4 regions of the Pseudarthrobacter sp. PvP004 genome follow, and region 3 is predicted to be linked to each of the others. Evidence: riboswitches for the same ligand, from Rfam matches in the RefSeq annotation. Region 3 holds a riboswitch; each other region holds the start of a gene.

Evidence for each region. Region 3 has a riboswitch for S-adenosylmethionine ahead of J3A64_RS21025 (DUF1737 domain-containing protein). Riboswitches for the same ligand answer to the same signal wherever they lie in the genome.
Region 1: it holds a riboswitch for S-adenosylmethionine, as region 3 does, so the genes downstream of both, J3A64_RS12970 (hypothetical protein) here and J3A64_RS21025 (DUF1737 domain-containing protein) in region 3, are expected to answer to the same signal.
Region 2: it holds a riboswitch for S-adenosylmethionine, as region 3 does, so the genes downstream of both, J3A64_RS03480 (aminotransferase class V-fold PLP-dependent enzyme) here and J3A64_RS21025 (DUF1737 domain-containing protein) in region 3, are expected to answer to the same signal.
Region 4: it holds a riboswitch for S-adenosylmethionine, as region 3 does, so the genes downstream of both, J3A64_RS11015 (homoserine O-acetyltransferase) here and J3A64_RS21025 (DUF1737 domain-containing protein) in region 3, are expected to answer to the same signal.

What each region holds. Positions count from the first base shown of each region.
Region 1 is NZ_JAGINL010000001.1:2,896,495-2,904,011, reverse strand. It holds gene J3A64_RS12995 (LOG family protein) at 1-1,092, shown strand, start outside; gene J3A64_RS12990 (matrixin family metalloprotease) at 1,112-2,113, opposite strand; gene J3A64_RS12985 (matrixin family metalloprotease) at 2,167-3,003, opposite strand; gene J3A64_RS12980 (VIT1/CCC1 transporter family protein) at 3,146-4,303, opposite strand; gene J3A64_RS12975 (hypothetical protein) at 4,559-4,750, shown strand; gene J3A64_RS12970 (hypothetical protein) at 4,747-5,076, opposite strand; SAM riboswitch class IV at 5,093-5,212, opposite strand; gene J3A64_RS12965 (sodium:solute symporter) at 5,568-7,085, opposite strand; gene J3A64_RS12960 (helix-turn-helix domain-containing protein) at 7,352-7,517, shown strand, end outside.
Region 2 is NZ_JAGINL010000001.1:767,981-775,497, reverse strand. It holds gene J3A64_RS03500 (DoxX family membrane protein) at 1-276, shown strand, start outside; gene aroA (3-phosphoshikimate 1-carboxyvinyltransferase) at 283-1,653, shown strand; gene J3A64_RS03490 (ribosome small subunit-dependent GTPase A) at 1,656-2,771, shown strand; gene hisN (histidinol-phosphatase) at 2,827-3,639, shown strand; SAM riboswitch class IV at 3,820-3,933, shown strand; gene J3A64_RS03480 (aminotransferase class V-fold PLP-dependent enzyme) at 3,965-5,374, shown strand; gene J3A64_RS03475 (class I SAM-dependent methyltransferase) at 5,460-6,284, shown strand; gene J3A64_RS03470 (metal-dependent transcriptional regulator) at 6,294-7,007, shown strand; gene J3A64_RS03465 (MFS transporter) at 7,026-7,517, opposite strand, start outside.
Region 3 is NZ_JAGINL010000001.1:4,600,369-4,607,885, forward strand. It holds gene J3A64_RS21000 (UDP-N-acetylglucosamine 1-carboxyvinyltransferase) at 1-22, shown strand, start outside; gene J3A64_RS21005 (glutamate--cysteine ligase) at 211-1,401, shown strand; gene J3A64_RS21010 (hypothetical protein) at 1,398-2,009, opposite strand; gene J3A64_RS21015 (O-succinylhomoserine sulfhydrylase) at 2,020-3,228, opposite strand; gene J3A64_RS21020 (rhodanese-like domain-containing protein) at 3,229-3,639, opposite strand; gene J3A64_RS21025 (DUF1737 domain-containing protein) at 3,636-3,902, opposite strand; SAM riboswitch class IV at 3,916-4,027, opposite strand; gene J3A64_RS21030 (SulP family inorganic anion transporter) at 4,114-5,814, opposite strand; gene J3A64_RS21035 (NtaA/DmoA family FMN-dependent monooxygenase) at 5,969-7,297, shown strand; gene J3A64_RS21040 (aromatic amino acid ammonia-lyase) at 7,297-7,517, shown strand, end outside.
Region 4 is NZ_JAGINL010000001.1:2,431,697-2,439,213, forward strand. It holds gene J3A64_RS10985 (DMT family transporter) at 1-324, opposite strand, end outside; gene J3A64_RS10990 (RNA-binding S4 domain-containing protein) at 348-575, shown strand; gene J3A64_RS10995 (alpha/beta hydrolase) at 572-1,222, opposite strand; gene J3A64_RS11000 (SGNH/GDSL hydrolase family protein) at 1,293-2,135, shown strand; gene J3A64_RS11005 (winged helix DNA-binding domain-containing protein) at 2,165-3,340, shown strand; gene J3A64_RS11010 (hypothetical protein) at 3,421-3,810, shown strand; gene J3A64_RS11015 (homoserine O-acetyltransferase) at 3,834-4,955, opposite strand; SAM riboswitch class IV at 4,971-5,087, opposite strand; gene J3A64_RS11020 (bifunctional o-acetylhomoserine/o-acetylserine sulfhydrylase) at 5,250-6,590, opposite strand; gene J3A64_RS11025 (VOC family protein) at 6,793-7,431, shown strand.

The sequences.
Region 1 (7,517 bases), 1.7 Mb from region 3:
GACGTCGAAAGCGTGGTCCACTTCCACCAGCTGGTGAGTGCAGGGGCCGGCTCCATGAACGGCTGGCACGCGCAATCGCTGGACCTTCGGGGCCACTCGCGGGACCTCAAAGCCTTGAACCCCCAAGGTGCGATTTTCCTGGGGTGCACTTTCGACGACGGGGTGGAGGAGAGCCTCCGCCGGCGGGGAGCGCTCATCTTCCCCAAGCTTCACAATGTGCCGTTCAATCCCTACCGCGGCGGCGTTTACACGGCCAGTGAACTGTATGAGGGCATCGCCGTCACAGAGTATGAATCCACCCTGGATGCCCGCGTCTACCAGTGGAGCATCCTCCCCGGGCAACGGGGCAGCCTGGACGCCACCCTCGCAGCGGCCCTGCACGACCACGCGATCGGCGACGCCCTGGACGAACTGCTGGACCACGGGGCACTCGCCGGGACCAAGCTGGTGGGTGTCATGGGAGGACATGCCGCGCAGCGCGGCACCAAAGAATTCGCCGACGCCGCAAAGCTGGGACGGTTGCTGGCACAGGCGGGCCTTACGGTGGCCACGGGCGGGGGTCCCGGCGCCATGGAAGCCGCCAATCTCGGCGCCTACTTGAGCGGACTGCCCGACGCCGACTCCACTGTCGCGCTTGAGGATCTCGCCGCTGTGCCCGGGTTCAGGCCCTCCGTGACGGCTTGGGCGCGGCAAGCAGCCGCCGTCGTCGAACGTTATCCGGACGGCACCCCGACGCTCGGCATTCCAACATGGTTCTATGGTCATGAGCCGCCCAATCTCTTTGCCACGCACATCGCCAAGTACTTCGCCAACGCTGTCCGCGAGGCCATCCTGCTGGAGCTCTGCGACGGCGGCATTGTGTTCCTCCCGGGCGCGGCCGGAACGGTGCAGGAAATTTTCCAGGACGCGTGCGAGAACTACTACGGAGCCCCGGAGACCATCACACCTATGGTGTTGGTAGGGCGCGAACACTGGGAACGGACTTTCCCTGCCTGGCCCATGCTGCAGAGCCTCGCCGCGGGGAAGCCCATGGCGGACAAGATCTTCCTGGTGGACACCGTGGAGGATGCGCTCGCGGTGGTAGCCGGGTAAGTGGTGGCCGGCTAGCCCCTTAGAAATCCTTGCTGCAAGGACCCGTGCCCAGCTGGGCGAGCCCTGTCCGGTCGCCTGCGGCGAATCCGCGGACCCAGGACGCTTGGTCGAACATGAGTTGCCGGGGATCGTCCACGTGGTCCAGGCCCAGGAGATGTCCCAGCTCATGCATGATCACAGCCACGCCGATCTCCTCTCCGCTGGGTGCGTCCACGATCTCCGCGAATTGTGGCGCATCCAAGGACACGGTGCCTGTCACATAGGCCTTGTAACCGTTGCTGAGGCCAATGGAGGAGCTGCCACCAAGGCCCACGGTCTGCCCGGTCAGACGCGGAACCTGCTCCGGTGTGCTCCAGGCAATAAGCACGGGCGCCCAGCGGTCCCCGTACCTTTCGGGCTGGTATCCGGGCCTGGTGGGGGAGGGAACTTCGGAACTGGGTCCGTCATAGATGAACTTCAATCCCGTGGCTTCGCTGGCCTGTCTCACGGCTTCCTCCACCAATGGCTGCCAGGACGGCGGGGCCAGGTCCGAGTTGACCACGTAGTGGATGGGCCTGCAGGGAGAGTAGGCCAGCGGGGTTCCGTCTTCCTTGACGGCCAGGAACTTGTACGAGGAACTGGTGCGGCCCAGTGGTCCCGGCGTGCCGAGCGGCGCGTCGGCTTCCTCGAGTCCCGGGATCGGGTCCTGGCGTTGGCCGAACGGTACGAGCCCGGGCCGGGGTGCCTGGCTCTGTGTGGCGGACGATCCGTAGAGGAGGTGCTGGAGTTCGCCGCTGAAATAGGCTCCTGCGCACACCAGACCGAGGACGCCGAAAAGGAACAGGATGGCCGCGATGCTGCTGTGCTTGATCGGCGGCCTGACCGGGGGAGGCTCCGGTGGGCGCGGGGTATGCGGAAGGTAACTCGGACGAGGGGGATCGTGGTCCGGCCACTTGGGCGACCCATAAGGTTCCATGGAACCCCCTGACGTGGAGGCCGCGACGGAAGGTGGGGCGCCGCCGTCGGCCGTATTCGCCAGCATAAGTCCCACCCCGCCGGGAGTCCATGCCGCGAGTGCTTGGAGTGCGAAGGCGCTTAGATGTCCTTGCGGCAGGGCGCCGAGGCAAGAAGGTACAGGCCGTTCAGGTCGCCCGCCGCGAGTCCGTCGGGTGCGCCGATCTCCGGGTACATGAGTTGGATCGGATCATCCACGTGGTCCAAGCCCATCACATGGCCTAACTCGTGTTGCATGACTGCCAGGACGTAGTCGGCCCCGCCGGGACTGGCCAGCAGTTCCGTTACCTGCGGAGTGTCCAGCTCCAAGCTCCCGGTGATGTAGCTTTTGGGGCCCTTGTTGAGGGAGTACATGGTGCTGCCTCCGGTCCCGATGACGTTCTCGGCCAGGGCCGGTGCCTCCACGGGTGTGGTCCACGAAATCAGCAAGGGAGCCCACCGGTCACCGTATTTGGACGGCTGGTAGGGTTCGCGCCGGTCTACCGGCACCTCGTCCGTGGTGCCATCGTTGACGAACTGGATGCCGGACGCAGCGGATATATTCGCCAAAGCGGTGGCCAGCAGGTCATCGGAGCCGGCAGGTGCGGACGCGTTGTTCACGACGTAATGAAGCGGACGGCAGGGCGAATAGCCCACCGGAGTGCCGTCGTCGTTGGTGGCCAAAAACTTGTACGAATCGTTGGTGGTTCCCGGCGCCGAAGGGGAGGCCAGCGGGGCGTCCGCTTCCTCACGTCCGGGCGGCGGTGCGTCAGGGGCGCGTGCCGGTTCCGCTTCGCCCGGCCCGTCCTGCGGTGAACCCGGAACGCTGACGCCCGGGAACAGCGCGGTGATGCGAGGGTCGCCCTGAAGGAATCCGCTCACCAGCACGGCGACGACGGCGGCAATGACGGCCATGAGGACGCCGCGGAGAATACGCACGGCTGTTCTAGTGCGTCGGTGCCTGGGCGCACGCGTTGCTTCCCGCTCCGGGTCCACGGTTCTCCATTCCTGATGCCCTGGTCACGCGGGGCAGCGCGGAGGACGAACCAACATTACGGTCTCCGGACCGAGCCGTCCAAACTTAGACGATAGCCGCGCCGAACGCCAGACCCAGCCCGTACGTGGCCGCCGCCGCTCCCAGGCCAATGGCAAGCTGCCGCAGCCCGCGGCTCAGCGGCGAGGTTCCGGACAACAACCCGACGACGGCGCCAGTCGCCAGGAGCGCGATGCCCACCAGAACGCCGGCCACCAGCAAGGCGGCGATGCCCGTCATGCCGAAAATGAACGGGAGGATGGGCACGATGGCGCCCGAGGCGAAGAAGCAGAAGCTGGACATCGCAGCGCCCCATGCTGAACCCACGGACTCGTGGTCGTCAATGGGTGGCTTCTCCGGCTGCAAGGAGAGGCTTGGGTCGCAGTCGCAGCTGAACAGTCCCATGCGCTCGGCAGCGCGGTGCTCCGCGGCTTCGCGCGTCATGCCCCGGGCCAAGTACACCAGGACCAGTTCGTTGTGCTCGATGTCCAACGACGGCGCCGCGGTCAGAGTGGCCTGCGTGGGCAAAGTGGCATTAAGGAGTTCCCGCTGTGAGCGGACTGAGACGTATTCGCCCGCACCCATGGACAGCGCACCGGCCAGGAGACCCGCCACGCCACTCATGAGCACCACGGGGCTGGGCACTCCGGTTGCGGCCATGCCCATGACCAGGGAAAGGTTGCTGACCAGGCCGTCGTTGGCGCCAAAAACGGCGGCGCGGAACGTTCCGGAGAGCCTGTTGCGACCACGCGTGGCAAGGCCCCGGACTACTTCTTCGTGGATTTGTTCATCTGCCACCATGGCAGGCGTCGCGGCAGGTTCGGTTCCGTACGGGGAGCGGCCTTCAGCGCGCTGCGCAAGGGCGAGCACAAACACGGAGCCGAAGTTACGGGCCAGGAAGCCCAGGAACCGGCTGCGGCTGGACGCTGCCTTGGGCATTCCGGCGTGCTCGCCAAGGAGCTTGAGCCAATGGGCCTCGTGCCTGCCTTCGGCCTCGGCCAAAGCGAGCAGGATTTGGCGTTCTTCGCCGTCGCGCCGCTGGGCAAGCTCCCGGTAGACGGCGGCCTCGGCACGCTCATCGGCCAGGTACTGGCGCCACCGGCGGATGTCCGCGTGCGAGGGAGGCGCGGCTGCTGATTCGGGGGCTGCTGAGCCGGGGGTGGGGTCCGGAGCTGGGCTCGACGAACTGTGGGATTCCTGGTGCATCTGCACTTTGTCTCCTGTGCTGGGTGGGGTAGTTGCGGCCCCATTGCACGCCCCACACTACCGCTTATCCGCGCGGATTTTTGGCTGGTATTCCTCAACTGGAATGTTCGGTGCACCGTAATTTCCTTGACCCTTGCCCGTGCCGGTGCTCAGATGGAAGGACAGGGACGGGGCCCTCCCGCCACTGGATTCTGCATTCGGGTCAACGGGCCGAATCGGCCCGGCAGAACCGGCCCACGAGACGGAGGTTGCACCATGAACACCACCGAATCACACGCCAACTACCCGGAGCGGACAACCATTGAGTCCGACCCGGCCTACGACTACGCCGAAGACCAGGAAGTGGATGAGCCCTGGGTTGAGGAAGTGGACGCCCCCGAGGACGACGAACGTGTGGTCCCCCTCGACGAAACCGAAGAATTCCGCGACGAGGATGAGGAAATCTAGGATGGATGGTCGCGGCTCAGTGTGAAGTGACGTTGGAGGCCCGCCCGCTTCCCGACGGCCGCAACAGTCACCGTCAGCGTCCTTGACGCCTCACACCAGCGCGTCGGCAGTATGGCTTTGGCCAATGCTTGCGCGATCAGCTGCGGCTCGGGATATGCGAACTTCCCTGTCCGGGCCTTTGTCGTGATGGTCACCGTGCCAAGGAAGAGGTCGACGGCGGGAATCACCGGGACCGTGGGCGTTTTCGCCGGGGTTCCTGGTGCTTCCAGGATGCTGGGTGTTTTTGGGGTGCTTGCTGCCGGGGTGGTATCGCCTTGGTACGGCAAGGGACTGCTCCTTGGGAGAGTGCTCTTGCCCGCTCGGTTGTCTCTGGTCCGGGACGGGCCGCTTCCTCATCCGAACCACCCGTGAACATGGGGTTGGTGTGTGGCCAGTCGGAGCTTGGCACCACATCTCTTGAAGCTGGGACCACCCTATCCCATGGCTGCCCGGACGACCCGTTGCGGGGCCCGTTCTGCGGCCTGCTTTGCGCACTTTGGGGTGGTCTTTGCGTGTAGAGCGGGCTTCCAAGGGTGGGGGCATGCGTTGTGGGGCCTGCTTTGCGCGCTTTGGGGTGGTCTTTGCGTGTAGAGCGGGCCTTCCAAGGGGTGGGTGTGTGTTGTGGGGCCTGGTTTGTTGTGCGGCCTGCTTTGCGCGCTTTGGGGTGGTCTTTGCGTGTAGAGCGGGCCTTCCAAGGGTGGGGGCATAACGCAACGGCGGCGCCGCCCCGAAAAGGGGAGGCGCCGCCGTCGAACTTTGTTAGTTTCTTTGTGCCTGCCTAGGAAGCCGGCGTGGTGAGCTCTTCCTCTGCCACGCGGGTGCCGGCCACACGGTCCGTCCACGCCTTCATGACGGCCGGATCGGTGGGCTTGCTCAGCAGCGAGACCACTACGTACACCGCAGCCGAGGCGATCAAACCGAAGTAGATGGGCTCGTTGGCGTAGATGCCGTCAAGAGGAACTTCGGCGTTGATCTCGAGGATGATCATGGTGCCCAGGGTTATCACTGAACCGGCCGCCATGGACCATGCTGCCGCGATGCCCGTTCCGCGCTTCCACACCAAGCCACCGATGATGGCTACCAGCAGGCCGCCCACCAGGATGTCGTAGGCGATGGTCAGAGCGGCCACAACGTCCTTGGTGGAGATGGCGATGATGATGGCTACGATTCCCAGTCCGAGGACCCAGTAGCGGTTGGCCTTGACGTCGTGCTCAGGGTTGTCGGAGTCGGACGTGTCCACCTTCTTGCCGAACCAGCTGGCAACGAAGGGCATGACGTCGGCGCGGGCAACGGTGGCGGCAGCGATCAGTGCGCCGGAAGCCGTGGACATCATGGCGGCGACAGCTGCAGCGAGTACCAGGCCGCCGATGCCGATGGGCAGGAGGCGGGTAGCCACTTCGGCATAGACGTCATCCTTGGCAGCGATCTCCACACCGGAGAGGGCCACGCTGGCAGCCATGCCGATCAGGGCACCGGCGAAGCCGTAAAGGATGCAGTAGACGCCAGCGGTAGCACCGCCCCAACGGGCAACCGTGGGGGTCTTGGCGGTGAAGACGCGCTGCCAGATGTCCTGGCCGATCAGGAGGCCGAGTGTGTAAACGACGAAGTAGGTGATGATCGTCTGAAGGCCGATGCCACCGATGTCGAAGAAGCTCTCATCGACGCGGGCGCGGATGCCGTCGAGGCCACCAGCAGCGTTCAGTGCGAAGGGGAGCATGAGGAAGAAGATTCCCACCGTCTTGATGACGAACTGGACCTGGTCGGCCAAAGTGATGGACCACATGCCGCCGATGGTGGAGTAGACCAGGACGATTGCGCCGCCGATGGCGATGGCGAGCCAACGCTCCCAGCCGAAGAGGACCACGAAAATGGTGGCGTAGGCGCCGGTGGACGTGGCACACAGCATCAGTGTGTAGGCCAACATGACGATGCCCGAGGTCTGGGTTGCGGTGCTGCCGTAGCGGAGAGTCAGCATCTGGGAGACCGTGTAGATCTTGAGCTTCTGGATGGTTCCGGCGAACAGAAGGCTGAGCAACAGCACGCCTGAGCCGATGGCCACCACCAGCCACATGCCGGAAATGCCGAACTTGTAACCGAGGCCGACGCCGCCCACGGTGGATGCGCCACCGAGGACCACTGCGGCCATGGTGCCGGTGTAAAGGAAGGGTCCCAGGCGGCGGCCGGCCACCAGGAAGTCACTGTTGTTCTTGGTGCGGGACTTGCCCCACCAGCCGAATGCCAGCATGGCGAGCAGGTACACCACCACGATTGCGATGTTTATAGCCGAAGATTCCATGAACGGTCCTTGGAGCTGATGCACGGAGGTTGGGGTTTTCGACGATACTCCTGCGAAGCGTCGAAGTCTCTGTGCTGACGATTGGAGATTGGGGATGTGTTGTGTGCCTCACAGACAACACTTGTTGCCTATGAGGATATGTTGTGATGGGAGTAACAGTCAAGATCCTTTGGTCATGCTTCCGCGTATTCTGGCGCTCTTGGCCTGTCTCCCGGCTACTATTGCTCCAATGACAGGGCCACATGACAGGCCTGAAAGGTTCGTGAATGAAGGCTCTACCCGTTGAACCGAGCAATATCCCAGTTGCCATCGGTTCCAGAATCCGCGCAGCCCGGCAAGCGCAGCGCCTCACCATCGAGCAAGTGGCGGATGCTACCGGATTGACCAAGGGCTTCCTCAGCCGTGTGGAGCGGGACCTGACGTCGCCGTCGG
Region 2 (7,517 bases), 3.8 Mb from region 3:
GTCCTCGCTATCACGTCGGCCTTGAACTCCTATGTCGAGTGGCGTTCGGCCGATATCAGCACGAAGGAAGGCCGGAGCGCCCGCAAGGCCCAGTTGCTGAAGAACATTTCCCTCACGGGCGGCGTGCTTCTTGCCTCAGTTGATACAGAAGGCCGTCCGAGCATTGCCTGGCGGGCAGAACACTTGGCGGCCGATGCCAAAAAAGTGACAGGCAAGCAGATCAAGCGCGCAGACAAAGCAGTTCGCAAAGCCGTAGACAACGCAGTTGGAGCATAAGGAAGCATGACAGGCACCACCCCCGCTAACACCGAATCAACAAAAGCCGCCACCACGCTCCCCTTGTGGCCGGCCCCTCATGCCAAGGGGCCCGTGGACGCAACGGTGACGGTCCCCGGTTCAAAGTCCCTGACAAACCGGTTCCTGGTGTTGGCGGCTTTGGCGGATGGTCCCTCACGGTTGAGGGCTCCCCTTCATTCCCGCGACTCCGCACTGATGATCCAAGCCCTCCGGCAGTTGGGTGCAACCGTCACCGAAGTACCCGGTGACGGCCACTTCGGACCGGACCTGGAAATTACACCCATGGATCCGGCTGCGTCGGGCGCGGAGACGGCAATCGACTGCGGACTGGCCGGAACCGTCATGCGGTTCGTTCCCCCGTTGGCGGCACTGCGTAACGGCGTTACAGTCTTCGACGGCGACCCCCACGCACGCAACAGACCCATGGGAACCATCATCGAAGCCTTGATCGCCCTCGGCGTTCCGGTGGCAGCGGACGGCGGCAGGACGCCGTCGTCCCTTCCCTTCGCTGTGGACGGTACCGGCGAGGTCCGGGGCGGCCATCTGGTGATTGACGCCAGCGCATCGTCCCAGTTCGTTTCCGCGTTGCTGCTGGTGGGTGCCCGCTTCGTTGAGGGCCTGCATCTGGAGCACGTGGGCAAGCCCGTTCCCAGCTTGGACCACATCACCATGACCGTGGAGGTCCTCCGCAGCGTGGGCGTGGTCGTGGACGATTCCGTACCCAACCACTGGCGGGTCTCCCCTGGCCGCATCCGGGCTTTTGACCAGCGTATCGAACAAGACCTCTCCAACGCAGGGCCTTTCCTCGCCGCCGCGCTGGCCACGCGTGGCACCGTCCGCATTCCCAATTGGCCTGCCGGCACCACACAAGTGGGCGACCAGTGGCGCACCATCCTGACCGCCTTAGGAGCAGAGGTGACCTTCCAGGACGGAACGCTGACAGTGACTGGCGGCGCCGAAATTAAGGGAGCCGACTTCGACGAAACCAGCGAGCTGGCACCTACTGTTGCCGCGCTGTGCGCGTTGGCCACCGGGACCTCCCGGTTAACCGGCATTGCCCACCTCCGCGGGCACGAAACTGACCGGCTTGCCGCCCTTGTAGCCGAGATCAACGGCCTCGGAGGCGATGCGGAAGAGACCGCCGATGGCTTGGTGATCCGGCCGGCGACCCTTCACGGGGGCGTGGTCCACAGCTATGCCGACCACCGCATGGCTACTGCCGGCGCGATCCTTGGTCTCGCCGTCGAAGGCGTACAGGTTGAGGACATCGCCACGACGTCCAAGACCATGCCGGAATTCCCACAGATGTGGGCGGCCATGCTGCAGCCAACCGATGCCGATGAGGCCAGTAACTGATCATGGGCCGTGACGCACGTTCCTGGGACGAATCCGACGTCCGGATCCGTCCCAGCAAAAAAGGATCCAGGCCCCGCACCAAGGATCGCCCCAGCCACGACGACGCCGTGATAGGCAGGATCATCACCGTGGACCGCGGGCGCTACAGGGCTATTGTGGGCGAAGATTCCGCACATGAGCGCATCGTGATTGCAGCCCGCGCCCGTGAACTGCGGCGCAATCCCGTTGTCCCTGGCGACTTCGTCGCTTTGGTGGGTGACGTCTCCGGGTCCCCCGACACTCTGGCGCGCCTGGTGCGGGTGGAAGAGCGGAAGACGCTCCTTCGCCGCAGCGCTGATGATACGGACCCCATCGAACGAGTGGTTGTAGCCAATGCCGATCAGCTCGTTGTGGTTGTTGCGGCGGCCAACCCGGAACCACGTACCGGATTTATTGACCGTGCTTTGGTTGCAGCATACGACGCCGGCATCGAGCCGTTGCTGCTTATCACCAAGGCGGACGTCAAGGATCCGGCGGAGCTCCTTGCCAATTACCTGAGCTTGGACTTTCCCGTGATCATCAGCCGTACGGCTGACTCCGAGGCCGGCGGCATCGATGCCCGCTCGGATGATGGACTCTCAGCCCGGCTGGACAAGGACGCCGTCTCCCAGCTCCGCTCACATCTGGGTGGCAAAGTCACCGTCATGCTCGGCCACTCAGGTGTAGGCAAATCCACCATGGTCAATGCACTGACGGGGGCAGAGCGCGCGACTGGCGGCGTCAACGCGGTGACGGGCCGTGGCCGGCACACGTCATCCTCGGCTTTGGCGCTGAAGCTGGACGATGCACCGTCCGGCAGCTGGATCATCGATACTCCCGGCATACGCTCCTTCGGCTTGGCGCATGTGGACCCGGACCGGATCCTCCATTCCTTCCCGGACCTTGAGCCCGGCACGGAAACCTGCGACCGCGGCTGCAAGCACGGTGCCACCGCCACCAATTGCGGGCTTGATGCATGGGTGAACGATGGCCATGCAGGCCCATCAGGAGTGGCGCGGCTGGCCTCCCTGCGCCGCTTGCTGGGTGCAGACCCACGACTCGAAGCGAAAGAGACCAAGGAACTGGGCACCGTCAACTGATCGTTACCGGCTTCACGTCCCCAATGAGGCGAACGATTCAGGATAGTTTGGTGGCATGACCCATCCCGTTTCCACGTACAACGATGACCTGCGCCTTGCCCATGTCCTCGCTGACTCAGTCGATGCCCAGACCATGGATCGCTTCAAAGCGCTGGACCTCAAGATCGAAACCAAGCCCGACCTCACGCCTGTCACTGACGCTGACAAGGCCGCTGAGGAAGCAATCCGCGGTCAGCTGTCCCGCTCGCGCCCACGTGATGCGGTCCTGGGCGAGGAGTTCGGCAGCAGCGGCCACGGCTCGCGCCGCTGGATCATCGACCCCATCGACGGAACCAAGAACTTCGTCCGGGGTGTTCCGGTGTGGGCAACGTTGATCGCCCTCGTGGACGAAGGCGAACCCGTCGTGGGCGTCGTGAGCGCCCCCGCGTTGGGCAAACGCTGGTGGGCTGCCAAGGACATGGGTGCCTACATGGGGCGGTCCCTCGCCTCGGCCACTCGCCTCAAAGTTTCCAACGTCTCCAGCCTGGCAGACGCCTCCATGTCCTACTCAAGCCTTTCGGGCTGGAAGGAAAGGGGCAACCTTGACGAGTTCCTGGACCTCACCGAAGACGTCTGGCGCACGCGTGCCTATGGTGACTTCTGGTCGTACTGTCTCGTGGCCGAGGGCGCAGTGGACATCGCCTGCGAGCCTGAGCTGAACCTTTATGACATGGCAGCACTCGTCCCCATCGTCACTGAGGCCGGCGGCCGTTTCACGTCCCTGGAAGGCGAAGACGGTCCTTTCGGCGGCAATGCACTGGCTACCAACTCGATCCTTCACTCCGAGGTCCTCAAGCGGCTCAACCCCGGCCTGGACGACCTTCTCTAAACTTTTCATCGCCTTGTCTAACCAGTAGGCGACGGAATTTTCGACGGCGGCAGCCCCCTTTTGGGGGTCTCCGCCGTTTTTTATTCGACGAAGCAGGCATTTTGCCTTCCGCGTAACAAAAGGCTTAACAATCGGCAGCGGCTTTGGATGGGCCCCCGGACGTGCTCTAGCCTTTTTACAGGTCACGAGTGCCAGCGCTAAACCCCGGTTTGCTGGCCGGCAACCCTCCATTCGCGGTGGGGTGCCCCGGGTGACGACCCGGCCGGTCCGGAACGGATGCGGCAAGCGCGGATCCCCTCCGGGGGTCCCTCTTGAGTGAGGTCCCATGAGCACTGTCACGTTCGACTCAAACATCATTCCGTCCTTCGCCGCAGAAACCACAGCAGAAACAGCCCCTGCTGCACGGCCGCTGGCGGCTGTTACCGGCGCCGAGTTGCAGGCGCCCCTGATTCAGGGCGGACATGTTCGCTACGCAAACCTCGACTACGGGGCATCGGCTCCGGCGTTGACCATCGTCTCGGCGTACCTCAACGAAGTCCTTCCCTACTACGCGAGTGTCCACCGCGGCGCAGGCTACGCCTCCCAAATCAGCACGTCGGTGTACGAGAACTCCAGGAACATCGTCCGTGACTTCGTCGGTGGGCGGCCGGATGATTCTGTCATCTTCACCCGGAACACCACGGACTCCTTGAACCTGCTGGCCGGGTGCCTTCCGCAGATCGACGGCAAGCCCGCAGGCGAGGTCCTGTACCTGGATATCGAGCACCACGCCAACCTGCTTCCATGGCAGGGTGTACCGCACCGCAGCGTCGTAGCGGCCCCCACCCTGTCCGCCACACTGGACAAACTCCGCGGAGAGTTGGCCCAGGGCGGTGTCAGCCTGCTTGCGGTGACCGGAGCCTCCAACGTCACCGGCGAAATTCTTCCCATCGCAGAACTTGCTTCCCTGGCCCACGAATACGGTGCGCGGATCGTGGTGGATGCCGCCCAGCTCGCTCCGCACCGCCGGATCAATATCACCGAAGCAGACGTCGACTACATTGTCTTCTCCGGACACAAGCTCTACGCTCCCTTCGGCGCCGGCGTCGTGGTGGGCCGTCCCGACTGGCTCGACGCCGGCACTCCGCATCTGGCCGGTGGCGGCGCGGTCCGTGAAGCCCGTTTGGACTCCGTCAACTGGGCGGCCGGCCCCGCACGGCACGAGGGCGGCTCCCCCAACGTGCTGGGAGCCGCAACGCTCGCTCGCGCCACCCAGGTGCTCGCAGGCCTGGACCAGGACGCGTGGCACGCCCACGAGGCTGCCATCCGCTCGTACTTGGTGGAAGGCCTGGAGGCCATCGACGGCGTGACAGTCCACAAGATCTTCACTGACTCCTTGGACACCATCGGTGTGGTCAATTTCTCCGTCGAAGGATTCGACGCCGGATTGGTGGCCGCTTACCTGGCAGCGGAGCACGGCGTGGGCCTGCGAGATGGCCGCTTTTGCGCCCACCCGCTCCTCAAGCGCCTCGGGCTTCCCTCAGGCTCTTTGCGCGCCAGCTTCGGCGTCGGCTCCCGGTTGGAGGACGCCACCAGGCTGCTAGCAGGCATCCAAGGGCTCAAGCGCGACGGACTGGGCTGGGACTACGTGGTGGACGAGGGCCGCTGGGTTCCCGCCAATGACCACCGCAGCTACCCCGAGTGGGCGCCAAACACTCCGGGCACTGCGGGCGCAGCTCCCTGCACGGTCGACTAAGAACACAGTGAACCGGGCGTCCCGGCCGCTGCGGTAAATTCGTAGGGTACCTTTTGGCCACCCTGTGAAGGAGTTCTGCGTGTCCCTGCGTACCCCGGGCCCCGCAAACGGTGCGGCCGGCATTCCCGGACCCGCTGGACCGCGAGGTCCCAAGCTCCACGCTGCCCGTCGGCGCGAACTCGGCCAGAGCTTCCAGGACGGCGGAGAACACTATGACCGCGTGCGTCCTGGCTACCCACAGGACTCTCTGGATTGGCTCGTTCCTCCCGGGGCGCGGTCCGCGGCCGACCTCGGTGCGGGCACAGGCAAGTTCACGGCACTCCTCATCGAACGCGGACTGGCGGTCACCGCCGTCGATCCTTCCACGGACATGCTGGAGCAATTGCGAAAGAGCTACCCCCACGTCAACGCGTTGGAGGGAACGGCAGAGGCAACCGGACTGACGGACTCAGCATTCGACGTCGTCAGCGTTGCCCAGGCCTGGCACTGGTGCGAGCCCCTCGCAGCGAGCACGGAGATCGCCCGGATCCTGCAGCCCCACGGGGTCCTGGGGTTGATCTGGAATCAATTGGACACTTCGGTTCCCTGGGTTCACCGCCTTTCACGCATCATGCATGCAGGCGATGTCCACAAGCCCGGTTTCCGGCCAGTCGTCGGTCCGGAGTTCGAAGGCCTGGAATCCCACCTGACCAGGTGGGAGGATTCCCTGACGCCGGAGGACATCATGGAATTGACCAAGTCCCGCAGCTACTATCTCCGCGCCAACGATGCCACCCGGGCGAAGGTCATGCACAACCTGGAGTGGTACCTCCACGACCACCTCGGTCATTCCCCGGGTGAAACCATCGGGTTGCCCTACATGACGCAAACCTGGCGGGCATTCAAAATTCAGGGCACGACGCCACGGTAGGCTTAGGGTGTGAAGACCAGTACGCCCTCCTCCTCGATTGAGGACTACGTCAAGGTCATCTACTCCTACACGGAGTGGCAGGACAAACCAATTACGTCCTCCCAGCTCGCCCAGCGCTTGGGGGTGGCCAATTCCTCGGTGTCCGAGATGGTACGCAAGCTCAAGGACCAGGGCTTGGTGGATCACCAACCCTATAGCGCCATCAGGCTGACCCCTCAAGGTATGCGGCTCGCCCTCTCCATGGTTCGCCGGCACCGGCTCATTGAGACGTACCTGGTGGAGGAACTCGGCTACAGCTGGGACGAAGTCCATGACGAAGCCGAAATGTTGGAACATGCGGTGTCCGATACGTTCATAGAGCGTATGTCTGCCAAGCTTGGCCATCCTGTCCGGGACCCGCACGGCGACCCTATTCCGTCGGCCGATGGTTCAGTCGAGTTGCCGCACGCCTACCGGATGATCGAACTGGACCAGGGCCACTCGGGCCGCATCACACGAATCAGCGACGAAAATCCGGACCTCCTGCGCTACCTTGCCTCGGAGGAGATATCCCTGGACGCACCGGTCGAAGTCGTGGGCCGTAAACCTTTCGGCGGAGCCTTGGTAGTGCGCATCGGCAGCGGCGCAAAAGGCCGCGAGTTCGACCTCGCGGACGAAGTCACCTCGGCCCTCTGGGTCCAGAGCTCCGAGACGCACGAAGGGTGCGTTCTTCCGGCCCGTTAAGCCGGGGCGCCTCAGAGGTCAGCCGCGCTGCCCGGCCGCACCGCCGTCGTCGGAGGCTGTATCAGGTTCGCTGAGAGTGGTTGTCGCGACTTCCTGTACCGGGTTCCGGATTCCGACGGCGGACGCCACCGCCCCGATCAGGAACAGGCCTGCTGTCACCAGCAAGGCGTTGTAGAGTCCGTCCCTGGTGAAAGCCGGCCCCACAATCACCCCGGCAAAGGCGATGGAGATCAGGCCCGCAATACGGGCCACGGCGTTGTTCACGGCCGAGCCAATCCCGGCTTCCTCCGAAGGGACAGCCCCCAGGATGGCGGCCGTCAGGGGCGCCACCAACGTCGCGAGGCCAAGACCAAAGACAATCTGACCCGGGAGCACCTGCGTCCAGTAGTTGAGCGGGTCCTGAACAGACAGCGACATCAGGAACCCCGCCCCGCACAATAAGGGGCCGATCGTCATGAACCATCTTGGCCCGTACTTGCCAGCGAGGCCGCCAAAGTACGATGCACCCAG
Region 3 (7,517 bases):
GATCGAGTACTTCCAGGACTGACGATTGCGCCTCGTGCGGGATCTCTTGCGCACCCTTTCGCGCCGGACGCGCCCTTAGGTGCTTTTCGGCGCACCCGTTTCCGCCATCCGCGCCAGGTAACTCTGGTGCAGATGGCGGGAAGGGGTGCGAATCGTCGAGGACAGCACCGCAGCCCTGTCTTCGTTCGGCCTCCTGACGCAGAATGGAGCATGCGGACTTTCGGGGTTGAGGAAGAGCTGCTCATCGTCGATCCTGTGACGGGCGAGCCCCTCGCCCTCGCGGACGCGTTGCTGGCAGGCCAGGATGAACCCACGTCTGGCCTCAGCCACGAACTCAAGCTGGAGCAGATCGAAACCCAAACCCGCCCGTGCCACAGCTACGGGGAGCTCCTGCAGCAGATCCGCCGCGGACGGGCCATGGCCAACCAGGCCGCCCGTCAGCACGGAGCACGGGTAGCTGCGATCGCCACGTCTCCACTGGCCTCCAACACCCACACCACCCCGGACCCCCGGTATGCCGCGATGTTGGATCGCTTCGGCATCATTGCCACAGAGCAGCTGACGTGCGGATTCCACGTGCACACCTCGGTGGAGTCGCCCGAGGAAGGGGTGGTGGTGCTGGACCACATCCGGGACAAGCTCGCAGTCCTGACGGCCCTCACCGCCAATTCGCCTTACTGGCGGGGGCTTCCCACGGGTTTCGACAGCTACCGCACCCAGGCCTGGAACCGCTGGCCCACATCCGGCCCTTCATCCGTATTTGGTTCGCTGACTGCCTATCGACGCATCGTGAAGCGTCTTTTGGAAACGCGCGTGATCATGGACGAAGGCATGATCTACTTCGACGCACGCATCTCCCGTAACCACCCCACCGTGGAGGTCCGCGTCGCCGATGTCTGCCTCCGGGCCGAGGACGCCGCACTGATGGCCGTGCTGGTGCGGGCTTTGGTAGAGACTGCTTCCTTGGAAATGCTCGACGGCGTCGAACCCACCGCGGTGCCAACGGCCCTCCTGCGAATGGCGAGCTGGCAGGCCAGCAATTCGGGTTTGCGCGGAGACCTCCTGGACTTCGGAGACTTCCTACCGCAACCAGCAGCGGATGTCGTGTGGGCGCTGGTTGACTATCTGAGCCCCGTACTGGACGACCAAGGTGAGTTGGAGCTCGTCAAAGCAGGGATTTCGGACGTACTGGACCGGGGCAACGGCGCCCACGAGCAACGGGAAACCGCGGTGCGCTACAACAAAAGGCAGCACGACGGTCAAACCCAGCCGGGGAGTCCGCCCACCAACGAAGCCTTGGCCGCCGTCGTCGGGCATGCTGCGAAGGTGACTGTGCGCGGTGCTGCCGCCGATGCTCATAAGGATCCGGCGCCCATGCTGACCCGGGTCAGGCGACCTTAGGCCTCGCGTTCTTCCGGCTGCTCCCACGCGATCAGGTAAGCGCCCGCGAGTCCCTCAACCAGGTAGAAAGCGAACGGCGGAATGTCCTTCTTGGCCACGAGGATGGCGCCGTAGATGGGCGCGGAGGCCGCAGCCGTAACCCCGATCCATCGTTTGACAGGCAAGGATAGAAGGCTCCCGCCGAGCGCGGCCAACGCCACAACATGCAGCCCGGAATAGGCCAGGAACGGCGCGTTGGATCCACGGCGGTAGGCGAAGCCCTCAATATCGGAAGCCCGCCGGGCAAGACTGGAAACGAAGAGCGGGGCGCCGGCAAGCAGTGCGGCTGCAGCGCCATAAGCCCATTTCTTCGCCTTCCTGTGTGAGGTGCCCGAGTCCGGAATGGAACGGGCGAAGGCTGCGAATCCCACAGGCACTGCAACTGTTCCTGCCGCGGTAAGGTGCTGCCCCGTGATCCAGCCGCGTTGGCCGGCTTGCAGCATGCGGAGGCGCTCGGCGTCGTCTGGGGTGATGTAGACGCGTGAGACCGGCGAGATTCCGACGAACCACACCACCGTGCCGGCAACAATTACTGCTCCGGCACGGCGATACGGATGGTTCCCGCTCATGGCAGCAAGGTTAGACCTGTTTGAGGGCCTTCTCCAGATCCAAGATAAGGTCGCCCACATCTTCAAGTCCCACGGACAGTCGCACCACACCATCAGAAAGCCCGATGGCCGCGCGGCCCTCCGGCCCCATGGCCCGGTGGGTGGTGGTTGCCGGATGCGTGATGAGGGACTTGGAGTCGCCCAGGTTGTTGGAAATGTCGATCACGCTGAGGCCATCAAGCAACGCAAAGGCTGCCTCCTTGGCTGAACGACCGGCTGAAGGCGAGAGTTCAAACGTCAGCACCGTACCGCCGGCCTTCATCTGCTTCGCGGCGAGCTGGTACTGGGGGTGCGACTTCAGCAGCGGGTACTTGACCCAGCTGATGGCAGGCTGCTGCTCCAACCACTCGGCGATCTTCAAAGCGGACGCGGAGCTGTGGTTCACGCGCAGCCCGATGGTCTCCAAGCCCTTGGTCAACACCCAGGCGTTGAACGCGGACAGCGAAGGACCGGTGTGCCGCATAAGCTGCTTGACCGGGCCGTCGATGAATTCCTTGGTGCCCAGGATTGCGCCGCCAAGGACGCGCCCTTGGCCGTCGATGTGTTTGGTGCCGGAATAGACGATCACGTCGGCGCCCAGCTCACCGCAGCGTTGCAGCAGCGGAGTGGCAAAGACATTGTCGACCACGACAGTCGCCCCGGCGGCATGCGCCAGTTCGCTGACTGCAGCGATATCGACGATCTCCTGCATCGGGTTGGACGGCGACTCGAAGAACACCGCGGTGGTGGGTTCGGAGAGGGCTTCACGCCACTGCTCCAGATCCGGGCCGTCCACGAATACCGTCTCCACGCCCCAGCGCGGCAGGATCTCATTGAGGATCACGAAGCAGGAGCCAAACAGGGAGCGGGCGGCAACCACGCGGTCGCCGGCAGCCAGCAGGGCACCCAAAGCGGTGAAGACAGCGGACATGCCGGACGCCGTCGCAAAGCACGCTTCGGTTCCTTCAAGCAGCCGCAGCCGCTCCTGGAACGTGGCCACGGAGGGGTTGCCGTAGCGGGAGTAGACGAAGCGTTCGTCCTCACCGGTGAAGGCTCGCTCTGCGGCGGCTGCGGACTCGTAAACGAACCCGGAGTTCAGGAAAACGGGCTCGGACGTTTCCTGGAAATTGGTACGGTCAAGGCCACCGCGGACGGCTTGGGTGTCAGGGCTCCAGCCAGCGGCGTCGGGATTGAAAGTCACTTACTCGGTCCCCAAATTCGTCGGCAGGCCACGGTTCTTCCACCCGTTAACGGTGCGTTCGCCGTAGCGGTCCGGTTCGCCTTCAAAGCCCTCAAGGACGTTGTAGGCAGTGAAGCCGGCCTGGGTTGCGGCGATTGCGGCCGAGATGGAGCGCTGGCCGGAACGGCACAGGAACACCAGCTCAACGCCGTCGTCTTCGGGTGCCTGCTGCTGCAGATCCTCGATGAAACGGGAGTTGGGAATGCCGCCGGCCAAATTCCACTGGATGAACAGGGGGTCGTTCTCGGTGGCTTTGGTATCGGGGATGCCGATGTGGGCCCATTCGCCCTCGGTGCGGACGTCCACCAGGATGGCGCCCTCTTGAAGCTTGGCCCACGCGTCCTGCGGGGTCAGATCACCTGCGTAGCTCATGCGTGGCCCTCAAATGCTGCTTCGTCGTCGTAGTTTTCCAGCTGATCGACGGCGTTGGCTACCGCAGCATCCGCACTGGCGATCGCGGCAGGGAGGACAACGGCTTGGGCAACGATCACGTCGGTGCCGTTGAACGTGGCGGCCGGGCTGCCATGGAGCACGTAACCTTCTGCGAGCGAGTTGTGGATGCGCTCGCAAAAATCACGGGTATCCGGGCCTGTAATCAGGCGGTAGGAGAGTTTTTCTTCAGTGGGTTCAGGCATTGCTGGTGCTCCTCAGTCACGCTTGCAGTACGAGTTGTCGATACGCCGAGTAGTCACCTGAGGCACCCCGCCGGAGAGAGGGTTGCCGACCAGCAAGTCAGGGCTTTGCGCTGGTGCTCATTACTCAAGAAAAACGTAACATCCACGGGCATCGGGCCGCACTTGCGGGCTGTTGCGGGGCCGTCATGTTGCGTAATCGGCGGCTCATCCCTTATTCGTTTTTCAGCGCACGCACTGCCGCGCCCACCGTTGGGAAGAAGTGGTCGGGCGTAAAGCGGGCCGCTGTGCCCAAATGGATCAACTTGTCTTTCACAGGTCCCTTCAGTTCGGCGAACACCAGGTCCACGCCTTTGCTTGCCAGCCATTCATCCAAAGTGACGAGGTCGTCCAGCGCCGTAGTGTCGATCCCGGTGATGGGCTCCGCGGCGAGGATGACGTGGGTAATGGCATCTGTTGTCTCATCCGGTGCCTCGTCAAGTTGCTCCCGGACAAAGGCCGCCAGTACCTGCCCATTACCGAAGAACAGCGGCGCATCGAAGCGGAGGATGAGAAGTCCCGGGATGCGTTCACCATCGGGGTGCCGCTCAAGGTCGTGATAGCCAGGGAGCCCTTCTTCAGCACCGAGTTCTGTCCGGTACGGATCCCAGGCCCTCCGCACGAAGTCCAAAAGCGCCAACGCAATGGCCACCACGATTCCCTGCAGTACCCCAACGGTGAGGACGCCCAGGAACGCGGCCAGCATCACCACAGATTCGCTGCGGCTCAGGCTGAGGAGCCGCTTCACGCCGGCCGGGTCCGCGAGGGCAATGGCTGCGGCGATGACGACGGCGGCCAACGTTGCGGAGGGCAGGTACTCGGTCACTCCGGGAGCCAGCAGCATGAAGGCCAGCACCAGCACGGAACCCACCACGCCGGTCATCTGGGATTTGGCACCAGCATCCACGGCCACCGGGGTTCTGGAGGTACTGCCGGAGATCGGGAATCCGCCCAGCAGTCCGGTGGCCGCGTTGGCTGCCCCGAGCGCCGCCATTTCCCTGTTTCCCGAGACCTTCTTCCCTTCCTTGGCCGCCAATGTTTGGGATAGGACGCCGGTGTCCGCGAAGGCCATGAGGGCGATCCCTGCCGCAGCGGGAAGCAGCGTGAGAGCATCAGCCCAGCCGATGCCCCCGAGTGCGGGCATCGGGAGGCCCTGCGGCAGGACTCCGGTGACCTTCACGTCGTCGTTCAGGCCCCAAACCGCCGTAACAACGCAAGAGCCGACCACCGCCAGCAGGACGCCGGGTACCTTCCACTTCAGCAGCCGCGGGATCCAAATGAGGGCAAGGGAACCGCTACCCAGCAGCAGGGCGGTGACATTGACGCCACCGCCGAGCACCCCGGTGGTGACCTTCGCGAGCTTCTCCCAGATGTCGCCGTCGGCCTCTATCCCGAAGAACGCCGGTAGCTGCGACAACAGCACCAGTAACGCAATTCCGTTCAGGTATCCGAGCCGGATGGGTTTGGACAGCAGGCCGGTAATGGTTCCCAGTTTCAGGGCAGAACCGGCCAGCATGATCACCCCGATCAGCACAGCCAACAGCCCGGCCAATGCCACCGATTTTTCGCTGCTGCCAGCTGCCAGCGGCACAATGGCGGCGGCGATCATGGGGGCTAGGGCTGAGTCGGGTCCGAGGACCAGGATGCGGGAAGGCCCCACAATGGCGTAAACCAGCAACGGGACCACCGTTGCGTACAGTCCGGTGACGGGAGGAAGGCCGGCCGCCTGCGCATAGGCCATGCCGGCTGGCACCAGTAAGGCGAACAACGCAGCGCCCGCCACGATGTCATGCCGCAGCCATTCGCGCTTGTATCCCTTGAGCGCCCAGACGCCCGAAAGCCGGTCCTTGGCGGAGGTGCGGGTGGGTGAACTCATACAGCGATCATTCCCGACCCATGCTGTTTGCGGAACAAGGAGCCCGCCGTATGTGGAAAATTCGAACGCTCATGAGTCCCACCCAAATGTGACGCCCCGGGAGCATAATTGACGCAGTACGACCCCCTGTAACTTCGCATGAAATCAGGTCGCGGTGAACGGACAGAGCAGTTCTACACTCAAGCCCATGCTGCACTTTGGATGGTTTGTGGGCCACGGTTTCGGAGTCCAAGGCTGGGGCACTCCTGGTTACGGCTTGGGCTACGACTGGAAGAAACCCGCCCTGTACCAGGAAGCCGTGCGCGCTTTTGAGCGATCCGGGCTGGACCTGTTCATCATCGAGGATTCCCTCACTGTTCCGGACACGTATGGCGGTACGGCTGAGGTCTCATTGGCCCACGCGTCTTTCGCGCCCAAGCATGATCCGTTGGCGCTGGTTCCGTACCTTCTCTCCGCCACGGAGCACCTGGGGATCGTGCCCACGGTCAGCGCTTCCTTCTACCCTCCCTTCACCGCCGCCAGGCTTCTGGCCACGCTGCAGCACTTCTCGGAAGGCCAGCTTGGCTGGAACGTGGTTACCTCCGGCAGTGATCTCGCAGCGCAGAATTACGGGCTGGATCAGCAGATCGAACACGACCTCCGCTACGAGAAAGCGGAGGAATTCGTTGACGTCGTCAGGCGGCTTTGGCGCAGTTGGGAACCTGCTGCTGTGCTTGAGGATGTTGAGGCGGGAGTGTTCGCAGACCACAGCAAAGTGCACCCGATCAACCATGAGGGCGACTTCTTCAAGGTCCGGGGACCGCTGAACACGGCGCCCTTGCCGGAAGAACCCGTGCTGGTGCAGGCCGGTGCCTCTCCCCGGGGCAAGGCATTCGCAGGCGGCCATGCTGACGTGGCCATTGCCCTGGCGCGGGGCGTTGACGGGATGAAGTCCTACCGGGATTCGATCCGCGCCGAAGCCGCCAAGGCGGGGAGGAACCCCGACGACGTCAAGGTACTTTTCGTCCTGAAACCCACGGTTGTTGGTTCCAGAGCCGAGGCAGAGGAGCTGCGGGCGCAGCGGCGGGAACTCACCCAGCGAGACATCGACAGCCAGCTCAACTCAATTTCCTACCTCTCCGTCATCGACTTCAAGCAGTTCGACCTCGACGCCCCGCTTCCCGAGCTGAGCACCAACAGCAACCAAGGCACGCTGGAACACTTCGCCAAGGCAGCCCCTCCGGGTTCCACGCTGCGCCAAATCCTCCAGGCACGCAGCGGCGGAGCAGGCGACTCGATCATCGGCACGGTAGGCGAAATCGCTGACTATCTAGAGGAAACAGGCTCGGCCGTAGGTGGCGACGGATTTCTTTTCTCCGGCTTTGTGGACCCAGTGACCGTGCACGGTGTACTGGACAAGCTCACCCCGGAACTGCGGCGGCGCGGCCTGTTGAGGAAGAGTTACGGCAACGGTGGATTCCGGCAGAACCTCCTGGACTTCTGATGGTCTCCCATGAAACGCCAACCCTCCTGATCGGAACGGCTCCGGTGCGCCCCGCGGACGTGGCGCTGGCGGCTGAAGATCCGACGTTTCATGTGAAACTCAACCCAGATGCGTTGTCCTTGATAGGCCGCTCGCGGGAAATCGTGGAGTCGACCGCCGCCTCCGGCCAGCGGGTCTATGGACTTAACACCTTGCTCGGTTCCGGCCGCGACACCGCTGT
Region 4 (7,517 bases), 2.2 Mb from region 3:
CGTGAACGACTGGGCAAAGACGAACAACGCACCGATGGCGCCGGCCATGACATAGAACCTGGGAAAGCTGCGATTCCGGACAGCGGGAATGATGCGCCGGAGCCCGGCCCTGCCCCGGGGAGTGGCAAAGGAAATAGCGCTGATGAGCAGGAGTCCTGTGGTGAAGCTCACCACAGCCGCGGCGATTCCGTCGTCCAGTTTGGCCCCGAGGGCCCCATTGATCCTCCCTTGAAGCGGGATGACCAAGCCGGTTGCTACTGCAATAGGAAGGCCAATGACCAGTGGAAGGGCGGGACGGGGAGGAGACTGCGGCACCGTCACCACACTACTTCAGGCATCATTGCTGTATGAGCAACCCCGAAATTGAAGAGATCCCCATCCGCGACGACATGATCCGCCTGGGCCAGCTGCTGAAGCTCGCCAACTTGGTGGAGGACGGCGTTGAAGCCACGGAGCTCATCAAGAACGGCTTGGTCAAAGTCAACAACGAAATTGACGACCGCCGAGGCCGCCAACTCCACGTCGGCGATACCGTAACCGTCAACGGCCAGACGGTCCGGATCACCAGAGCCTAGTCAGTCAGGACTTTGTGGGTGAGGAACTCGCCCACGTGTCCGATCTCCTGCTGGTTAATGCCGTGCCACATCCCCGTGTAGAGCACTTTGGTGAGGTCAACGTGCTTGCGGACCCATCCCATGGTGTATTCGATCTTGTCCTGGGTGATGACGGGATCCTGCTGGTCACGGCCCCAGAACATCGGTAACGATCCGTCCAGTTCATCGTCCCGGAAGGCGGCGTCAGCACCGGCGTCGATCACAAAGCCTGAAAGCCCGACGACGGCGGCGAAGTCCGCGGGTCGGTAGCGGAGCATGGTGGTAGCCATCGCCATGCCCATGGAGAAACCGAGCAATGTCACTGACGAGTGGTTTGCTTTGACCGTGTCCAGCCATTCGAGCGCATACTCGGCTGCGTGCTTCACGGCTTCCAGCGAATAGTCGATGGACGCCGTGAGAGGGAACCAGGTGAAGCCCGGCCCCATGGGCATCGGTGCGCGAAGGGCGGCGACAACAAAGCCGTCGGGCAGCAATCCGGCCAGGCTGAACAGATCGTCCTCGTTGGATCCATAGCCGTGAAGCAGGACCAGGAGCGGCTTGCCTGCACGCTCGGCTTCATCGTGGGACCACAGGACTACGGGGGCGGGAAATGTGGGTGCTTCAGTCATGGGTCCATTCTTGCAGTTACCCACAAGTAACAACCTACGGTGGCGTAGGGTCGCCGTCACGGTGCAGGATATGAGCGTGAGTGAGAACAATCCTTTACTGAAGCCGGGCGAGTCCGTTCAAAAGCATCCTTGGAGCCGTTACGTGGCACTGGGTGACTCGTTCACGGAGGGCATCGGCGACCCCGAGCCCCGGAACCCGGGTGGTCACCGAGGTTGGGCTGACCGGGTCGCTGAGGAGCTGAGCCGCGGACAGGAAGACTTCGCCTATGCCAACCTCGCTATCCGTGGCAGGCTGCTGCAGCAAATCATCGATGAACAGGTGACGCCCTGCCTGGAATTGCAGCCGGACCTCGTGTCCATTTCGGCCGGCGGTAACGACCTCATCCGCCCCGGCGGCGATCCCGATCTGTTGGCCGAAAAGCTCGATGCCGCGGTGGCGCAGCTGGGCTCCGGCGGCGCCACCGTGGTGCTCTTCAACGGTCCGGATACTGCCGCGTCGGTCTTGGGGCGTATCCGCGGCAAAGTTGCCATCTACAACGAAAACCTCCGTACGGTGGCCGCCCGCCACGACGCCATCATCGCCGACATGTGGTCTCTGCGGCAGCTGGCTGATACCCAGATGTGGGACGCGGACCGCCTGCACTTCTCGCCGCTGGGCCATCACACCATCGCCATGATGGTCCTGGAGGCACTGAACGTCCAACACACGCTCGAGCCCCTGATGCCCAAGGCCCTTCCGCCGCGTACATGGCGCGAAGCCCGCTCATCGGACCTCGTGTGGGCTCGTGAGTACTTTGTCCCCTGGGTCATCCGGCGGCTTCGGCACCGGTCCTCAGGCGACGGCATCACGCCAAAGCGTCCGACGCCGGGACCTGTCTTCGGCTCTACCGGCACCCTGCTGCCGCGCAGCTGACGTGACGCTTCTTCACTGCGAGGTCCGCCGTGCCGGGTGACAGCTCCCTGTCCGCGGAGACTATCAGGCGGACACGGCTACGGAGGCAGCAGTTGCGGGCCCCCTTTGCCGGAAATCCCGGGGACGTGGTCCGGAACCTCCTGGCCGTGCAGTCGCAAGAATTCCCCTATGCCAGATGGACCCTTGCTCAGAGAAGCTCCGCCAGCACTTCACCGATGGTCACGGCCGCAGACGTTGAGCAGGCTGTATCCGACGGGGTCATCCTGCGGACCCACATCCTCCGGCCCACCTGGCACTTTGTGCATCGGGACGATCTTGGCTGGCTGATGGGATTGTCCGCAGATCGCCTCCACCAGGGCAACAAAGGCATGTACCGTCAGACGGGAATCGATGAGGGGGCTGCTGCAAAGAGTGGCCGGATCCTGGCCGCTGCCGTGGCCGGAGGAGCCCACAAGACGCGCGAGGAACTCGCCGAAGTCTTGGAACAAGCAGGCTTCCCCGGAAAGGGCCTGGGGTTCATCTACCACCTCATGCACGCGGAAATCAGCCGGATACTGGTGAGTGGCTCCCCCGTCCGCTCCGCCGGAGGTGCCCTGAAACAGACATATGCCTTGTTCGAGGAACGCGTTCCCGGTTCGGTTCTGTTACCGCTGACTGCCGAAGCCCGCGAACAGGCCCTTGGACAGTTGGCACTCCGGTACTTCACCAGCCGGGGACCCGCCACGATCAAGGACTGTGCCGTGTGGTCCGGGCTGACCATGAAAGATGTGAAACGGGGGATCGGTGTGGCTGAGGAGATCTCCCCCGGGAGCCTGGGCACCGTTCACTTCGATGGTCTGGAGTTCTATCTGGCCTCTGAGGAAGCGGAGGCTCTCACCAACGGCGACGATCCTTCAGCGACGGAGGACCCCGGGCTCCCCCGCCTGGACCTCATTCAGTGCTACGACGAATACGTGATGGGCTACTCACAGTCCCGGCACTTCCTTGGTGGAACGGCGCCATACTTCCCCGAGGACAACGGACCCATGCACGTGGTCCTGCTGAACGGCAGGTTGGCCGGATGGTGGCGCCACAGTTTCTCCGGCATGACCTGCGAACTCGATGTCCGAATGAACCGGCCGGCAACGGCGGAAGAACAAGACGCCTTGGAGGCCGAGGCGGATCGTTACGGCCGGTTCTTGGGCATGGAGACCACGCTGGTGTGAAATAGCCGGGCTGGTTCCGGGAGACGGGCCGCGTCCAAGTGGCAGGACTAAGCTGGGATGAGACCTAGGAGGCCTGCACTGTGAACAATCTGATCTTCTGGATCATCGTCTGCTCGTGGCTGATTCCACTCGGAATCCGCATGTATAACCGCTCCCGGGCGCGTCGGATCCAGAATGACACCTTCCGCGGCCCCGGGTACCCGCCGCGGAATCTGCCGGGCCCGGGGTACCCGCCGCAGAATTACCCCGGGTACCCGTCGGAGCCGATCGTCGTACGCCCCGCGGATGAGACACCGCAGGCCGGGCCGCCGTCGAACTCTTCGTCCCCCACGCCGTTTCCCGCAACGGGAAGCTCGCAGCCGCAAGGCTACCGTGCGCGCAAGCTGGCCGAGCTGGATGCGAAGTTCAGCAACGGCGAGATCGCCATGGAGGATTACATGAAGCAGCGCGGCGACATCATGAACGGCTAGGCCACCCTGAACGTGAGCCTGGTTTAGCCGAAGAAGGCTTCGCGGAGCTGCGCCGAGAGCTGGCCGATCTCGGTGAGGAAGCCATCGTGTCCAATCGGCGCCTCAATGAGGTGGACCGATACGTCTCCCGGGAGTGCCGCGGCGAGTTCCCGCGACTGTGCCGGGAAGTAGAGCCTGTCGCTGTCCACGGCCGCCACAAAGAACTCAGCCTTGGTGCGCGACAATGCCGCTTCCAACGTGCCGCGACCACGAGTGACGTCATGGGACATCAAGGCCTCGGTAATGGCGATGTAGCTGTTGGCATCGAAACGGCGGACCAGCTTTGTCCCCTGGTGGTCCAGGTAGCTTTCCACTTGGTAGCGCCCGCGCTCCCCCAGCACAGCAGCTGTCAGCGGCGTCTCCTGGTGCTGGGCTTGCCGGCCGAAGCGGAAGTCCAACTCCAACGCTGAGCGGTACGTGATGTGGGCGATACGTCGGGCCAACGCCAAACCATGCTCAGGCGCGGTACCGCCGTAGTAGTCGCCGTGATTGAAGTTCGGGTCCTGCCGGATGGCCAGGGTTTGGGCCTGCGCGAAGGCAATCTGCTCGGCCGTGCTGTAGGCGCCCACCGAGATCACGGCGCAGCGCTCCACCCGCTCGGGGAACGTCACGGCCCACTCGAGCGCACGGGCGCCGCCCATCGACCCACCCAACACGGCGTGCCAGGAGTCGATGCCCAAAGCATCGGCAAGGCGTGACTCAGCCACCGTGCTGTCGCGCAGAGTGACCAACGGGAAACGAGAACCCCAGGGCTTGCCATCGGGTGCTGCTGATGATGGGCCGGTGCTGCCGTAACAGCCGCCCACGATGTTGATGGAGATGACGAAGAACTTGTTGGTGTCGATGGTGGCACCTGGTCCAACAAGTTGCTCCCACCAGCCTTCTTCATTCGTGGCGCCGCGGGCTACGTGTGTACTGCCCGTGAGCGCGTGCTGGACGAGTACGGCATTGGATGCGTCGGAGTTCAGCTGCCCCCAGGTCTCGTACGCAAGGACAACGTCGGGAAGGAATCCGCCGGCTTCAAGTTCCAGCGGCCCTATGCCGGCGTACTTGACGATTCCGTCTTCTTCTCCGGATTTTGGAAGGGCTGTAGCAGTAATGGTCATTCCTTTGACACCTTAACCTCGCGCTTGCCCGTCGCCTTGCGTGCGAACAGGCCAGGTCTTCACCCGGGGCACCCCACCGCGGAGGAGGGTTGCCGGCCAGCAAGCCGGGGCTGTGTGCTGGCACTCATGACCTAATACGAAGAGTCTAGGAAATACAGGGCGGTTCTGGCGAAGAATGTGACAACAGTGTGACGGTTTGGGGTGCCTCCGTTCACGAATGAGCACCCTGAACTGCCGCCCGGCGAATAATCGTCGACGCGGGCGGCAGTCGGGCTGAGACTTTGAACCGCGGCGTCAGGCGCCCTTGGCAGCCCGGAAGCCGGCTTCGAGGTCGGCGATGATGTCATCCACGTTCTCGATGCCCACGGACAACCGCACCAGGCCGGGGTTGACGCCTGCAGCCACCTGCTGCTCCACCGTCAACTGACTGTGCGTAGTGGACGCCGGGTGGATGACCAGCGAGCGGACGTCACCGATGTTGGCAACGTGCGAGTGCAGCTCCAGTCCGTCCACAAAGCGCTTGCCCGCTTCTACGCCGCCCTTGATGTTGAAGGCAACAATGGCGCCCGTGCCCTTGGGGCCGTATTTCCGGCCCCGGCTGTACCACGGGCTGGATGGCAGGCCCGCATAGGCGACCGACTCGACGTCGTCGTGGCTTTCAAGCCACTCAGCCACCTTGGTGGCGTTGGCAACGTGACGCTCCACGCGCAGGCTCAAGGTCTCCAAACCCTGGGCAATGAGGAAGGCGTTGAACGGAGACACGGCGGAGCCTAGATCGCGAAGCAACTGGACGCGGGCCTTGAGGATGTAGGAGAGGTTGGCGCCCAGGGCGCCGTCCTTGCCGAGATCCCGGGCATAGACCAGTCCGTTGTAGCTGGGGTCCGGGGTATTGAACCCAGGGAAGCGCTCAGGGTCCTTGCCGAAGTCGAAGTTGCCGGAGTCCACAATCACACCGGCGATTGCTGAACCGTGACCACCCAGGTATTTGGTGGCCGAGTGAACCACGATGTCCGCGCCCCACTCGATGGGACGAATAAGGTAGGGCGTTGACAGGGTGTTGTCGACGATCAGGGGCACACCGGCCTCGTGAGCGGTGCGGGCGATGCCCTCAATGTCCAGCACGTCCTGGCGGGGGTTGGACACAACCTCGCCGAAGAACAGCTTGGTGTTCGGCTGGACGGCGTCACGCCACTGCTCCAGATTGTCGGGGTCCTCCACGAAGGTGACCGCAATTCCGAACTTCTTCAGCGTGTGCGCCAGCAGGTTGTACGTGCCGCCGTACAGGCTGGGGCTCGCCACGATGTGGTCCCCGGCCTCAGCGATGTTCAGGATGGCGAACGTCTCCGCGGCCTGTCCGGAGCTGAGCAGAAGTGCCCCCAGGCCACCTTCAAGGCTCGCGACCCGCTGCTCCACAACATCCTGCGTCGGGTTGCCGATCCGGGTGTAGATGGGTGCAAGCTCCGCCAACGCGAAGCGGTTGGCAGCACTCTCGGCACTGGGGAACACGAAGGACGTGGTCTGGTAGATCGGAAGCGAGCGAGCTCCGGTGGCGGCGTCAGGCTCCTGGCCTGCATGGATCTGGCGGGTTTCGAAAGACCATCCTTGGGACATCGGGTTCTCCTGTTCGTAACGCATGGGTTTGGCAGGCAATGTGGTGCGGTGTGAGCTGGGGCCAGTCTAGGAACTGTCCGGAAGCTAAGACAGCTTTATGACGCCGGTGGAATCTACAGGTCTCCTAGCGTCCTTCCATGACGCTCATAGCGAAAGTTACGTACATCCCACCTTAGTTAGGCTTGACTTAGCTGAGACCCTGATCACAAAGTGCCAAGATGAAGCCATGCGCATGGATCACGTCTCTTACGCCTGTGAACGAGATGGCCTTTTGGCCACTACCGAACGAATTTCCGCGGCATTGGGAGTGGACGCTGTCCGGGGCGGAGTGCACCCGCGCTTCGGTACCCGGAACATGATCATTCCCCTTGCGGATAACAAGTACCTGGAAGTGGTGGAGGTCCTGGACCACCCCGCTTCCGACAAAGCACCCTTTGGCCAGGCCGTCCGCGCCCGTTCGGCTGCAGGGGGCGGATGGATGGGCTGGTGCGTCGCCGTTGACGACCTCGCCCCCTTCGAAGACCGCCTTGGCCGCTCCGCTGTTCCGGGCAACCGCAAGTTCCCTGACGGCCGCGAATTGGTGTGGCAGCAGATCGGAATCCTCGGCCTGATCGCCGATCCCCAGGTACCGTACCTGCTCAAGTGGGAGGGCGACCCCTCACTGCACCCGTCCAGGATCTACGAAAGCGACGTCAAGATGTCCAGCCTCACCATTGCGGGCTCGGCTGAACGCGTCACCGAGTGGTTGGGCGAGCCGGTGGAAAAGCCGCTTGAGGATGTCGCAGTCCAGTGGATGGCACCGCACGGCACCCCCGGCATCCTGGCTGTCACTTTCGAAACAGCTACCGGAGCCGTCACCATCTGACCGCTCCAACCATCCGGGCTTGTCCCGGCCCCGGTCCATCATGTCCGGGTTGAACTTCGGCCGCCATCAGCGGGTGCCAATGACGT